One region of the Pectobacterium sp. 1950-15 genome, then DNA from elsewhere that is predicted to be linked to it. Evidence: predicted binding sites of a transcription regulator. Region 1 holds the regulator's gene; each other region holds the start of a gene.
The links. The regulator LexA, encoded in region 1, represses DNA repair genes until DNA is damaged. The targets are predictions, from matches to a motif close to TNCTGTATGTACATACAGNA.
Positions count from the first base shown of each region.

Region 2: the regulator LexA is predicted to act here: its motif matches at 2,875-2,894, upstream of mutH (DNA mismatch repair endonuclease MutH).
Region 3: the regulator LexA is predicted to act here: its motif matches at 2,322-2,341, upstream of WCT94_RS10215 (DNA translocase FtsK 4TM domain-containing protein).

Region 1 covers NZ_JBBBQR010000002.1:86,969-91,231, reverse strand. The annotation lists gene plsB (glycerol-3-phosphate 1-O-acyltransferase PlsB) at 1-1,035, opposite strand, end outside; gene WCT94_RS02520 (diacylglycerol kinase) at 1,163-1,528, shown strand; gene lexA (transcriptional repressor LexA) at 1,639-2,247, shown strand; gene WCT94_RS02510 (CsbD family protein) at 2,745-2,954, shown strand; gene zur (zinc uptake transcriptional repressor Zur) at 3,019-3,528, opposite strand; gene WCT94_RS02500 (pirin family protein) at 3,634-4,263, opposite strand, start outside.
Region 2 covers NZ_JBBBQR010000001.1:181,330-185,592, reverse strand. The annotation lists gene WCT94_RS00760 (NADP(H)-dependent aldo-keto reductase) at 1-387, opposite strand, end outside; gene WCT94_RS00755 (YgdI/YgdR family lipoprotein) at 593-811, opposite strand; gene WCT94_RS00750 (TerC family protein) at 986-1,702, opposite strand; gene mutH (DNA mismatch repair endonuclease MutH) at 1,941-2,636, opposite strand; gene rppH (RNA pyrophosphohydrolase) at 3,333-3,866, shown strand; gene ptsP (phosphoenolpyruvate--protein phosphotransferase) at 3,879-4,263, shown strand, end outside.
Region 3 covers NZ_JBBBQR010000007.1:134,570-138,832, forward strand. The annotation lists gene WCT94_RS10215 (DNA translocase FtsK 4TM domain-containing protein) at 1-2,263, opposite strand, end outside; gene lrp (leucine-responsive transcriptional regulator Lrp) at 2,378-2,872, opposite strand; gene trxB (thioredoxin-disulfide reductase) at 3,424-4,263, shown strand, end outside.

The sequences.
Region 1 (4,263 bases):
GAAGATCGGGCCTGCCGGCCAGAAATTAAGGTTGATGCCTGCGGCGATGTGCGGCGGCACTAAGCCCTGATGGTACAGGACGTAGGACAGCAGCAGATAATCCATGTGGCTGCGGTGGCAGGGCACATAGACAATGCCGTGACCATCCTGCGCCAGCTGGCGAACGCGTTCGGCGTTATGGACGTTGATCCCTTGATAAAGGCGGTTCCACGTCCAGCTTAAGACACGATCCGACAGACGCACGGCCTCATAGGAGAAGTCGGCGGCGATTTCTTCCATCAGCGCAATCGCGTTCTGCTGCGCTTTCTCAGTAGAAATCTTCTTACTGCGCGCCTCATCGTCCACGGCTTTCTTGATCGCTTTGGAATCCAGCAGCTTGTTAAATAGCTCCTGACGTACCGGCAAGCGCGGGCCAACTGCCGCCAAACGCTGGCGAGAGAAGTGCATACGCGCGACGCGCGCCAGTTTGTGAGCTATGGTTTTGTCAGTGCCATGTTCGGTCGCCATATAGCGCAGCGACACCGGGCTAGAGAAGCGGACAAAACTGTCGCGGCCTAGCCACAGGACGGCGAAGAATTTCTCGATACCGTTGAGCAAGCGCAGGTGCGGTGCGGCCTGAGCATGGCCTTCCCGACCCGGAGAGCGCCCAAACATCACGGAAACCGGCACCATCTGTACGTCTAAATCTGGATTGGCGCGATGCAAGTCCAGATAGTCGTGGAACAGTTTGACGGATTTCTGCTTGGGAACGTAATAGCGGAAGACTCGCGGCCCGTCATTAATAAAGACGTGGCTGGGGAGTTCGACGCCGCTGAATTCGAACGACTGCGAGGGATCGGGTAACCCCAATGCCAGGCACTTCGCACGTAGCGTCAAGAGATCTGCCTGAGAATTATAAGGCAGAACATAGAGTATAGGACGTGAGGGATCTAACCCCAACTCGACCACGGGATCTGCGGGAATAACTTTGCTTTTAACCAGCAGTTTCAGTGGGAGATTCAATAGTTTATAGTAAATTTTACGCCAACCTGACATAACAACTTGAAGCCTCTTGTTAGCAATGCGCCGCAAGGATACCAGAAACTGCGTCGGAAATCTGTGGTGGTGAGACAACGTAAGCGCGTTAAAATGCGAACTATTTTACGTAAAGAATGGAGGATAAATGAATAAAGCAACGGGGATGACCCGGATTATTAAGGCGACCGGTTATTCCCTTAAGGGGCTAAAGCAGGCGTGGCAGCATGAGGCGGCGTTTCGTCAGGAAACAATACTGACGGTTGTCGGCGTGATTATCGCGTGTTTGCTGCCGGTTACCCTGGTCGAAAAGCTCCTGCTGATCGGGTCCGTCGTATTGATTATGCTCTTTGAGTTGGCTAACAGCGCGATTGAAGCGGTTGTCGATCGTATTGGCCTCGAGCATCACGAATTATCCGGCCGGGCGAAAGATATCGGCTCGGCGGCTGTTTTTGTTGCCATCGTGTTAGCGGCTGTCGTGTGGGGCAGCATCCTCTGGCAACATTTTGCCTGACGGTACGCATAAATGAATAAAAGTCAGAGGCTTTGCCGATATCTCCATTCCCAATTGTGGCTTACCTGTATATACTCACAGCAAGACTGTATAAACAACCAGGGGGCGGAATGAAAGTATTAACAGCAAGGCAGCAGCAGGTTTATGACCTGATCCGCGATCATATTGCGCAGACCGGAATGCCGCCAACGCGCGCGGAAATTGCTCAACAGCTGGGGTTTCGCTCTCCGAATGCGGCTGAAGAACATCTTAAAGCGCTGGCGCGTAAAGGCGTGATTGAAATTGTATCGGGTGCTTCTCGCGGTATTCGTCTGCTGATGGAAGAAGAGACGGGTATTCCCCTGGTTGGTCGCGTGGCAGCTGGTGAGCCTCTGCTGGCGCAGGAACATATCGAATGTCACTATCAGGTTGACCCTGCCATGTTCAAACCCAGCGCTGACTTTTTGCTGCGGGTGAGCGGTATGTCGATGAAAGACATCGGTATTATGGATGGCGATTTACTGGCCGTGCATAAAACAGAAGATGTACGCAATGGGCAGATTGTCGTCGCGCGTATTGATGATGAAGTGACGGTGAAGCGCCTGAAAAAGCAGGGCAATACGGTGCATCTTCTCGCGGAAAACGAAGAGTTTGCCCCGATTGTTGTCGATCTGCGTCAACAAAGCTTTTCGATAGAAGGCTTAGCGGTTGGCGTTATTCGTAACAGCGATTGGAGCTAACGGTTCATCGAGATGCACTGCTCGTTTGCTGAGTTAGTGCATCATCCTCTTTGTGTTAATCGCTTCATGTGTGAATTGCTTCATATGTGAGTTTCCCCGCATGTTAATCGGCTAGCTGTATATATTTCGTTACATTTAGCGCGTATTTTCTACGATTCCCCTTACCGCCTGTTTTTCCACTGCTTTTTGCGGTGATTTTCTCGTGCCCAACGCCTTTTTCAGCTACGGATTCCTTATTTTTCATTTTCATTAAAATATTCGGCTATGATTTTTATCAATGTAAGCATTTTAATCTTTATTTTGTCGTTTTGTGATTGATCATCTGCCATCACATTTAGGTTAGCCCGGCAATCAAGGGAGACAGTGGCGAAGAACACCGTGATGGTTCGCACCATGATGACGCTGCTTACTGAATAGACCGATTTATCTGACACTGACGCCTACGTCGGTAGTCATGATTCGTTTATGCGCAATACACCTCAGGTACGGAGATTCTTATGAATAAAGACCAAGCCAGCGGTAACTGGAAACAGTTTAAAGGTAAAGCGAAAGAGCAATGGGGCAAATTAACGGATGACGATCTGACGGTCATCGAAGGTAAACGTGACCAACTGGTGGGGAGAATCCAGGAACGTTACGGATACGCAAAAGAAGCGGCAGAGAAAGAAGTGAAGCACTGGGAAGAACACCACAAATATCACTGGTAGTGAACGTGATGCTTCTTCGCAGAAAGGGACGATAGCCCTCGGGGCTATCGTTTTTTAATAGAGGTTAACGCTTTTTAATCGGAACGGTGTGGTCGTGATCGCAATGGTCTGGCTGTTTGCACGATGCCACTTCCTGACAGCCACCACACAGCCCGTGCGCTTCCACAACGCTGTGGCGCAGCGTAAATCCTGACTGCTGTGCTAGGCTACGCAGTGTTTCTTCCACACCTTCGGTTTGACGTTCCGTAACCTGCCCGCAGCGATCGCAGATGAACAGAGCTGACGTATGGCTGTGGTCTTCGATATGGTGACACAGCACATAGCTGTTGTTTGACTCGACTCGATGAATGAAGCCTTGTTCCAGCAGAAAATCCAGTGCGCGGTAGACGGTCGGCGGTTTGGCCTGAGGTTCGGAAACTCGCAGCAGATCCAGCAGGTCATAAGCGCTGATAGCACCGGACTGCTGTGCCATTAGGCGTAAAACCTCTAACCGCTGCGGCGTGAGACGCACAGCGCGCTGCTGACAAATCTGTTCAGCCTGGGCAAGAAGTTTGTCCTGTTTGGTTGAATCCATTGTCATATCACCCTGACGCATTGAGGAACAAGACGGATATCTTACCACGGCTGAATAAAAACGCCGAACTGGCGGCGTTTTCCTGATAAAGCAACGGGCAGAACGCTACACGACCAAGTCGATAAGCAGCGCCCGCAAAGGTGCGTCTGCCCGTAGCGTCAACGTTGTTTCTTCTTTGATAAAGGCGCCATCGCCGCAGTGTAGGGCTTCACTGCTCTGATTACCTTTTACCACCATTGAACCGTGGATCAACTGGAGGTATGCCTGATTGCCCTGTAGCGCGATCGTGCTTTGCTCATTCTGCTGGAGATCGACGTGATGGATCCAAACCTGTTGGCGCAGTTGCAGGCTGGTCTGTTCACCTTCCGGCGAGGCAAGCAGAGTATGGCTTGATGAATCTAATTCCATACGCTGTAACGGGCTGTTCTCGCGGGTCTGGCAGGCGTTCAGCCATAATTGCAGCCGCGTCAGTGGCTTACTGGCGTTGGTATTATGTTCGCTATAGCTGACGTTTGGCTGAGTGGCGAGCAGCAGCACATCTCCGGCTTTGGCCTGAATGTGGCAGCCATTGCTGTCGCGGTATTCTGCCTCACCCTGAAGAATAATATTCAGGATATCAACCCGTGGGTAGGTTCGCGGCTGGAATGATGCCCCCGGCGCCAATACTTCCTGATTGAGCACGCGCAGAGAGGCGTAGCCCAGCAGCTGTGGGTCAAAATAGTGACCAAAAGAGAA
Region 2 (4,263 bases), on a different contig from region 1:
ATAGAGGTCGATATAGTCGGTGTTCAGCCGTTGTAGGCTGGCATCCAGCGCGGCACGGATATTTTTTCTGTCCAGCGCCTGCTGTGGGCGGATGCTGTGATCGTTTCCGCGCACAGGGCCGGAGACTTTGCTTGCCACAATCAGTTTTTCACGGCCGCCACGGGATTTCAGCCAGGAACCGATATAGCTCTCGGTTAACCCCTGTGTTTCCGGGCGTGGAGGAACGGCGTACATTTCTGCTGTGTCAATCAGGTTAACACCTGCGGCAATGGCGTGATCTAACTGGGCATGAGCGTCTGCTTCGCTGTTCTGTTCGCCAAAGGTCATCGTACCAAGACCCAGCACGCTCACTTCTAAAGAACTATGGGGAATACGGTGATATTGCATTGCCAGCTTCCTTATGTCTGAAAATAGCAGGCGTATTTCTCCTCATTTCCGCATGATTTTCTGCGATTCCAATGAGTTTGGGAGAACACACCTGAATTCGACTATAACGAAGCCGTGGCGAGTGGGGAAGTCTCTTCTGTTACCCTTTTGTGGGATTTTGTCAGAGAACGTCGCCCGATGGGGGGAGTGCGGGCTAACGTTGCCGTTAGCGCTGCACGATTTGGGAGACTTGGTCGCTGTTGATCTGTTTCTGATTACCCTGCTCATCGATATAGCTGAGCAGACCGGTATCTTTATCCAGCACGGGTTTTCCCTGCGTCAGAAGCATTTGCCCCTCTTTTGTCGCCATCACGTAGTCGCTGGAACAGCCCGCAAGGGTAAATAATAACGCCAGTGTCACTGCCATTTTCATCCGTACTTTCATCGTATTAACCCATTCATAAATGCAAAAACTTAAGTGAGTCTAGCAAATGGTCGTGAGGGATAACGTAGGAATAATGGAAAAAATGCGTGTTGAGGACGTTAATTTTGTGTAATCAGGCGGCTGCTTGCCGCCTGACTAGGTCGTCTGACGTTTTGATTGCTCGCTATGCGGCGATCAGTGTGCCGTTTTCTCTTTTTTACTGCGCAGCAGGTTCAGCGCCTCGACGGACATCGAGAAGAACATGGCGAAGTAGATGTAGCCTTTCGGTACGTGAACGTCGAAGCTTTCCAGAATCAGGGTGAACCCGACCAGGATCAGGAACGACAAGGCCAGCATTTTGACGGACGGATGGCGTTCGACAAACTCGCCGATAGGGCGCGCGGAGAACATCATCACACCAACGGCGATAATGACTGCTGCCATCATAATGAAAAGATGGTCAGACAGGCCAACGGCGGTGATCACCGAGTCCAGGCTGAAGATAATATCCAGCAGCATGATCTGCACAATCGCGCCAAAGAACGAATACACCTTGGAAGTGTGGTCTTCTGAACCGCCTTCGACGGTTTCGTGAATTTCCTTGCTCGACTTCCAGATCAGGAAGAGCCCCCCGAAGAACAGAATCAGGTCACGCGTGGAAATTTCGTTGTTGAACGCGGTAAACAGTGGGTCAGTCAAACGCATGACCCAGGCAATAGACGCGAGCAGTCCCAAACGCATCAACATCGCCCCCATCAGCCCGATGCGGCGCGCTTTGTTTTGTTGGGCTTTAGGCAGTTTGGCGACAACCAGAGACAGGAAGATAATGTTATCGATCCCAAGAACGATTTCCAGAATAGTCAGCGTTCCCAATGCCAACCAAGCGTTCGGATCAACAATCCAATCAAACATTATATCAATACACCTTAAACGAAACGTAAACGATATTATACTCTGCCAGCTCGGTGCGTAGGCAAGCGAAAGTGTGATGTCGTAAAGATATACTCGTCATACTTCGTATGTGGTCCATGTGCTGGCGTCCCTTTTGCTCTGGGTCGGCGTCAGGCTTTTCCCAGGTCATATTCCCTTGTCACAACAAGATCAGTGTACGACGAAGTATCGTACTGAAGAAGCATAGCGCTCATGAAACTCAGTTGCTGAGCTGCATAAAGTGGCGAGCCAGCAGCGGCGCGGTAAAGGTTTTTTTCAGGTAGAACCCGCGAGGTAGCGTCAGAATCGGCTGACCAAATTCGCCAATGGCCTCCGTTAAGGCCCGGCTATTTGCCGCTTTGGGGCGTAGCTGTAGCACTTCGCCATGTCGGGCGGTGATGCTTTCTACCTGACCAAGCACGATCAGATCCATCAACTCTTCCCAATCGCAGCGCAGTTGTTCCTCTTCTTCTTCGCTGGGGCTCCAGATCAGCGGCGTACCAATACGGCGTTCCCCTAGTGGAATGTGCCGCGATCCTTCCACCGGAATCCACAGTACCCGCGCGAGCTTGTGTCGTACGTGGCTGCTTTCCCACGTGACGCCGCTGTTGCCTGTCAACGGCGCGACGCAGACGAAGGTGGTTTCCAGCGGTTTACCCTGTTCATCAATCGGAATGGTTTTTAGCTCAACGCCGATGTCGGGGAAATCCTGCTCGGGCTTACTGCCAGCGCTTGCCCCCAGAAAACGCTCCAGCAGAACGCCAATCCAGCCTTTGTCACGTTTCAGGTTAGCGGGAAGGGGCAGGCGAGCGATGTCCGCCAATTCCGCGAGATTATAACCTGCGAGGGATTGCGCGCGTTCCAGCAAGGCTTGCTCGTGTGGCGGCGCAGTCGTGTGAACCGTGGGTGAATTCATAGCGTATCGCTCGATATTTTTCCGCTCAAAAAAAATACAACAGGAAGGGCGTACCCATGCACAGTCTGTAAGGCTGTGGAGAAAAACAATAATAGCATGATTCGTAGCGCTTTTTTTTAGTGTGATGGCGATCACTACACATCGTTTTGCAAACTGTGCACGTATAGCCACCGACAATAAACAGGATCTTACACTAGGTTATCCACAGATTTCTTGGATAACCCACATAAACATGAATTACTGGTTCGATTTACAGCCTTGACTCGCGGTCATTTTGCTGTTTTTGCCTATTTATTGCCTGACTTTGAGGCATTACCTGTGGATAAAAACGGCATAGTGCGATCTTTCGCCAATCTTGTGTTGTATGCCATTTGAACAAAAATAAAGGGGGCGATATTACCAATAAGATGGACTGTAATTTTATGAATAAAAAGCACTATTTTTTAATTTACAGTAATATTTTTTCTTCGTGAAAAATGAGTTTTACTCACTTCTTCATGGGTTCTGCACAAAGATGTCCACAGAAAAAGTGAATAAATTACGAATTTCAGCCTTCACATGTTTATAACTTTGATCTTATCTGTGGGTTATCTTACTTTTATTAGTATCACATGCTTTCTAAGCAGTGGTTTACCGCCTGACGGGAGTGTGAAACAATCAGGTCATCTTTGCATTGATGTTTATTGAGGTAGTCCGGTGATCGATGATGATGGCTACCGCCCAAACGTTGGTATTGTAATCTGTAATCGGCAGGGGCAGGTGATGTGGGCCCGGCGCTATGGTCAGCACTCCTGGCAGTTTCCGCAGGGGGGAATTAACCCCGGTGAAAGTGCTGAGCAGGCGATGTACCGCGAACTGTTTGAAGAAGTCGGGTTAAGAAAAAAGGATGTGCGCGTACTGGCATCTACCCGAAACTGGTTACGCTATAAATTACCAAAGCGTTTGGTGCGTTGGGATACAAAACCGGTCTGTATCGGCCAAAAGCAGAAATGGTTTTTGCTACAGTTGATGTGTAATGAGTCGGATATCAATATGCAAAGCAGCGGCACGCCGGAATTTGATGGCTGGCGTTGGGTGAGTTACTGGTATCCGGTACGTCAGGTCGTCTCTTTTAAGCGAGATGTGTATCGTCGCGTGATGAAGGAATTTATCAACCCGGTGATACTGCTTCAGGAGAGTGTTGCGGCTCGGGTGGCGACCCCATCCGGTCCCCGGCGAAAAAGAGGGTAATTCAGGCACATTATGCTCACGCGCTTGCGAGAAATTGTCGAAAACGTTGCGGCAACGGCCCGCCTTAGTGATGCGCTGGACATTCTGGTCAATGAGACCTGTCAGGCTATGGACACGGAAGTCTGTTCCATTTATCTGGCCGATCACGATCGTCAATGTTATTACCTGATGGCAACGCGCGGGTTGAAAAAGCCGCGCGGGCGCACGGTGACGCTGGCGTTTGGGCAAGGTATTGTCGGGCTGGTCGGGCAACGTGCCGAGCCTATCAATCTAGCCGATGCTCGCGCGCATCCCAGTTTCAAATATATCCCCGCGGTGAAAGAGCAACATTTCCGCTCTTTTCTTGGCGTTCCCATTATCCACCGTCGCCATCTGCTCGGCGTACTGGTGGTGCAAC
Region 3 (4,263 bases), on a different contig from region 1:
TAACCTCAACAATACGCACCGCGACAACGGACAGTGAACGTGCCAAATCGCGCGACAGATTCGAGATACGTGCCGCTTTAACACCCGGCGCCAGATCCAATTCAAACCGTGTGATCACCGGGCCTGGCGAATGATCGACCACATCCGCTTTTACCCGGAAATCAGCCAGACGCGCTTCAATTAATCGCGCCGTCTGTTCCAACGCGAAATTATCAATAGGCGCTTCGCTGGCAGGCGGCGGAGTCAGCAAATCCAACGTTGGTAGCGGCGTAGTCGGCTTCTGTAGCGGTTGTTCATTGCGCATCAGGAACGGATGAATCAGGCCATCCATTGCAGGATGATGCGTTGGTGTTGCCACTGTTTCCTGTTTCGCGGGCTCTACAGGCGCTGACGTTGGTTGCGCTGGCTGACCAAACATCAACGGGTGGCGCTCATCAGCATCGTCGTCATCCTCACCAGCATGCATCGGTGGAAGATCGGGTTCGGCACGATAAGACGGTGGCGTATACGTCGGTTCACTGAACATAGGCGGCTCAGGCTCACGATTATTCTCCGCGCTAAACGGCGAGAATGAAAAATCGTTATGCGCAGCCACAGAAGCTGGCTGAACGGGTTCACTGACCACCGGCGATGCTACCGGAGCTGAAATGACCTCATCGCGCTGCAACGCATTAGCATCATAACGGGACTGCTGCTGTGCAGCGAAATCTCTGGCTAACTGTGCTTGCAGGAGCGCGTCTTCATCCTCTTCCTGTAACGGATATTCATCACCGTAACGTTGACGCTGCTGATTCAGGTATTCCTGCTGCAAAGCGGCTTCCTGACGGGCAATATCCTCCGGTGTTTCTTCCTGATAGATATCATTCGTCAATTCCGTTTCCGCACTCTCATTCTGCGCCTGTAGCCTTGCCTGCTCTTCGGCCAACCGCTGTGACGGCAGTTTGATTCCGTACGACGCCAGTTCGCGACGAGTAGGAATGCGCACCGGATTAGGACGCGGCAGCTCCGGCCCGACACCGCGTTTAATCTGCGGGTTGTCATCCCCATCAGCGCTGAACGCTGGCATAAAGGTGTTGTTGGCGTTGAAATCCGTATCGCGTGCAGGCTGTGGCGGTTCAGCAAAGGGTTGAACCACCGGTGCCGTTACGATTGGCGGTACCGCACGCTCTCCGTAACTATTGCCGTAAGGCGTATACGCACTGTTATGGAGTTCAGGCGACGTTGCGATCTCTGGCATCGCTGCGGGTGTTTCAGGGATTTCAAACGAATACAGCGGCGGATTTAGCGACGATGCCGTATCAACCGATGATGAGGCAACAGGTGGCACAGTAGCAGGCACGGAATCAGACAATGGCGAATCAGACGCAACCCGTTCAGGGAATGTTGCCCCTGCCGCAGGCATTTCTGCTGAGAAAGCCGGTGGAGTAGCAGTCGACGCGTTTTCGGCGGAAGATGATGACGCTTCCATCTTATTGTCTGCCGCAATGTCGTTTGCAGCATCAGCCACAGAAGGCGCAGAAAACAGCACATCATCCTCATCGCGCTGTTGCGTTACCGCCTCGTCCGACACGTCACCGTGGCGCAGGTTAAGCACATCGCGTTCATCTTCTTCACGGTCATTTTCTTCGCGGTAGTCTTCATCGCGACGTGAACGGTTTGACATAAATGTCAGACAGCCCAAGACACCGGCACCAATTTTTTCAGCGATCGTTAACCATGACCAGCCGGTAAACAGCGTTAACCCAGCCCCCCACACGCACAGCAGAATCAGCGTCGCACCCATGCTGTTGAAACGCGGGATCATTGAGCTGCTCAACAGGCTTCCCAAGACACCACCGGAAGCAAAATAGTAGAGATCGTCAATATTCAACGCAGCCAGACCACACGAGGTCAGGATCAGCGCCAATGTCCCAATCAGGCGAAGTGAAAAGGTAAAGTAGTCGATAGACTGGTGGTTATCACGCTGACGGAAGGCAGCCCAGCACAGGGATAACATGATCGGCGGAATGGCATACGCCAGTACACCAAAAATAAAGAACAGCGTATCCGCCAGCCATGCGCCTGCTACACCACCAAGGTTGTGAATCGGTTCGTGCCATGCAGTCTGTGACCAACTGGGATCGGAGGGGCTGAAACTGAGTAGTGCGACACTGAGATAAACCGCAAAAAGTGCCACAACGATTAAAATCGCTTCAAGCAAACGACGCGTTCCACTGAGTTTTTTCAGGGTAACGTCTTTATCTTCTGTATATTCCTGGCTCAAGAGTCTCTCCAGGGGCCTGTAAGGTTTATGACAAAGCGCCGAGAAAACTCGGCGCTGGAACTGTATAAATTCACAGGAGTGTAGCTGAATTTATCGGGTTTTGCACCCACACGTTTATCGCGTCTTAATGACCAGACGGTTGCTTTGCTTCACTTCTTCCATCACCACGTAAGTACGGGTGTCGTTTACGCCCGGCAAACGCAGTAGCGTTTCACCCAGGAGCTTACGGTAAGCAGACATGTCTGGCACACGCGTTTTCAACAGGTAGTCAAAGTCACCGGAAACCAGATGACACTCCTGAATTTCTTCCAGCTTCTGCACCGCAGCATTGAACTGTTCAAATACATCAGGCGCGCCGCGGTTTAGCGTTATTTCAACAAAAACCAGCAGTGACGCATCCAGATAATGCGGGTTTAGCAGCGCTGTGTAGCCGTTAATGAAGCCCTGTCTTTCCAGACGACGCACACGTTCCAGACAAGGTGTTGGCGACAGCCCAACACGTTTGGACAGCTCGACATTGGAAATACGCCCATCTTTTTGCAATTCGTTCAGGATGTTACGATCAATACGATCGAGATCTTTTCCTGGCCGTTTTTTAGTGTCTACCATTATTATTGTCTCTCTTCACTTTTCCCTGCACCCGCTTTACCCCGATAGACCTCATGTATCAGAGCTACCCTTAAAGAAGACACGCTGCCTATTTTGTATATCAAAAGTCATTAACTTCTCGTTCTCGCCCCACGTATTGCTCACCCGCGAAAAAGACCATCACGTCATATCCGTGGCCCAAAGGCCTACTACCTGCGCAAAAACGAATAAAAAGCCGAGCTTTTAACTGTTCACATACAAAAAATTTCCTCTTACCCAGATGTTTTCGCAAATGCACAGCGGATTGTCAAAGCAAAACAACGAAAATCAGAAGAAACTGCCAGATTGGATAAGCCAGAGCCATTCGCCGAGGTAACTTCAATCATTTTACTTATGAATGTGGCTGATTTTTCAGCTATTTGTCGACACCATCGTCATTAACGATTAAACAAATAGCCAGCAACTTTTCTGCATACTTTTTTTACTCCTGTAATTTCCTTACAATCATTCTCATTGTCCGTGGTAGAGACTGTTCATATGGACATTATCCACCGTCATGAAATGAGGAAAGCATGGGTACCGTTAAACATCACAAGTTATTGATTCTGGGTTCAGGCCCCGCTGGCTATACTGCCGCAGTTTATGCTGCACGGGCGAACTTACAGCCAGTATTAATCACCGGTATGGAAAAAGGCGGTCAGTTGACGACCACGACCGAAGTAGAAAACTGGCCGGGCGACGCCGATGATTTAACAGGCCCACTGTTAATGGAACGCATGCACGCGCATGCAACCAAGTTCAATACCGAAGTGATCTTCGATCATATTGAACGTGTTGATTTGCAGAACCGCCCCTTCCGTTTATTCGGTGATAGCGACGAGTACACCTGTGACGCGCTGATCATCGCCACTGGCGCATCGGCTCGCTACCTTGGTCTGCCGTCTGAAGAGGCATTTAAAGGCAAGGGCGTTTCCGCCTGTGCAACCTGTGACGGGTTCTTCTACCGTAATCAGAAAGTTGCCGTGGTGGGTGGCGGGAATACTGCCGTCGAAGAAGCACTGTATCTGTCGAACATCGCGGCAGAAGTGCATTTAATCCACCGCCGCGAGACGTTCCGTTCAGAGAAGATTCTGATTGACCGACTGATGGACAAAGTTAAAAACGGCAACATCATCCTGCATACCAACCGTACGCTGGACGAAGTGCTGGGTGATGACATGGGTGTGACCGGTGTTCGTATCCGCGATACGCAAAGCGATGCAGCGGAAGAACTGGAGCTGGCTGGCGTATTTATCGCTATCGGTCACAGTCCGAATACAGCCGTGTTCGGCGGTCAACTGGAACTGGAAAACGGTTATATCAAAGTGCAATCTGGCATTCACGGCAATGCAACGCAAACCAGCATTCCTGGT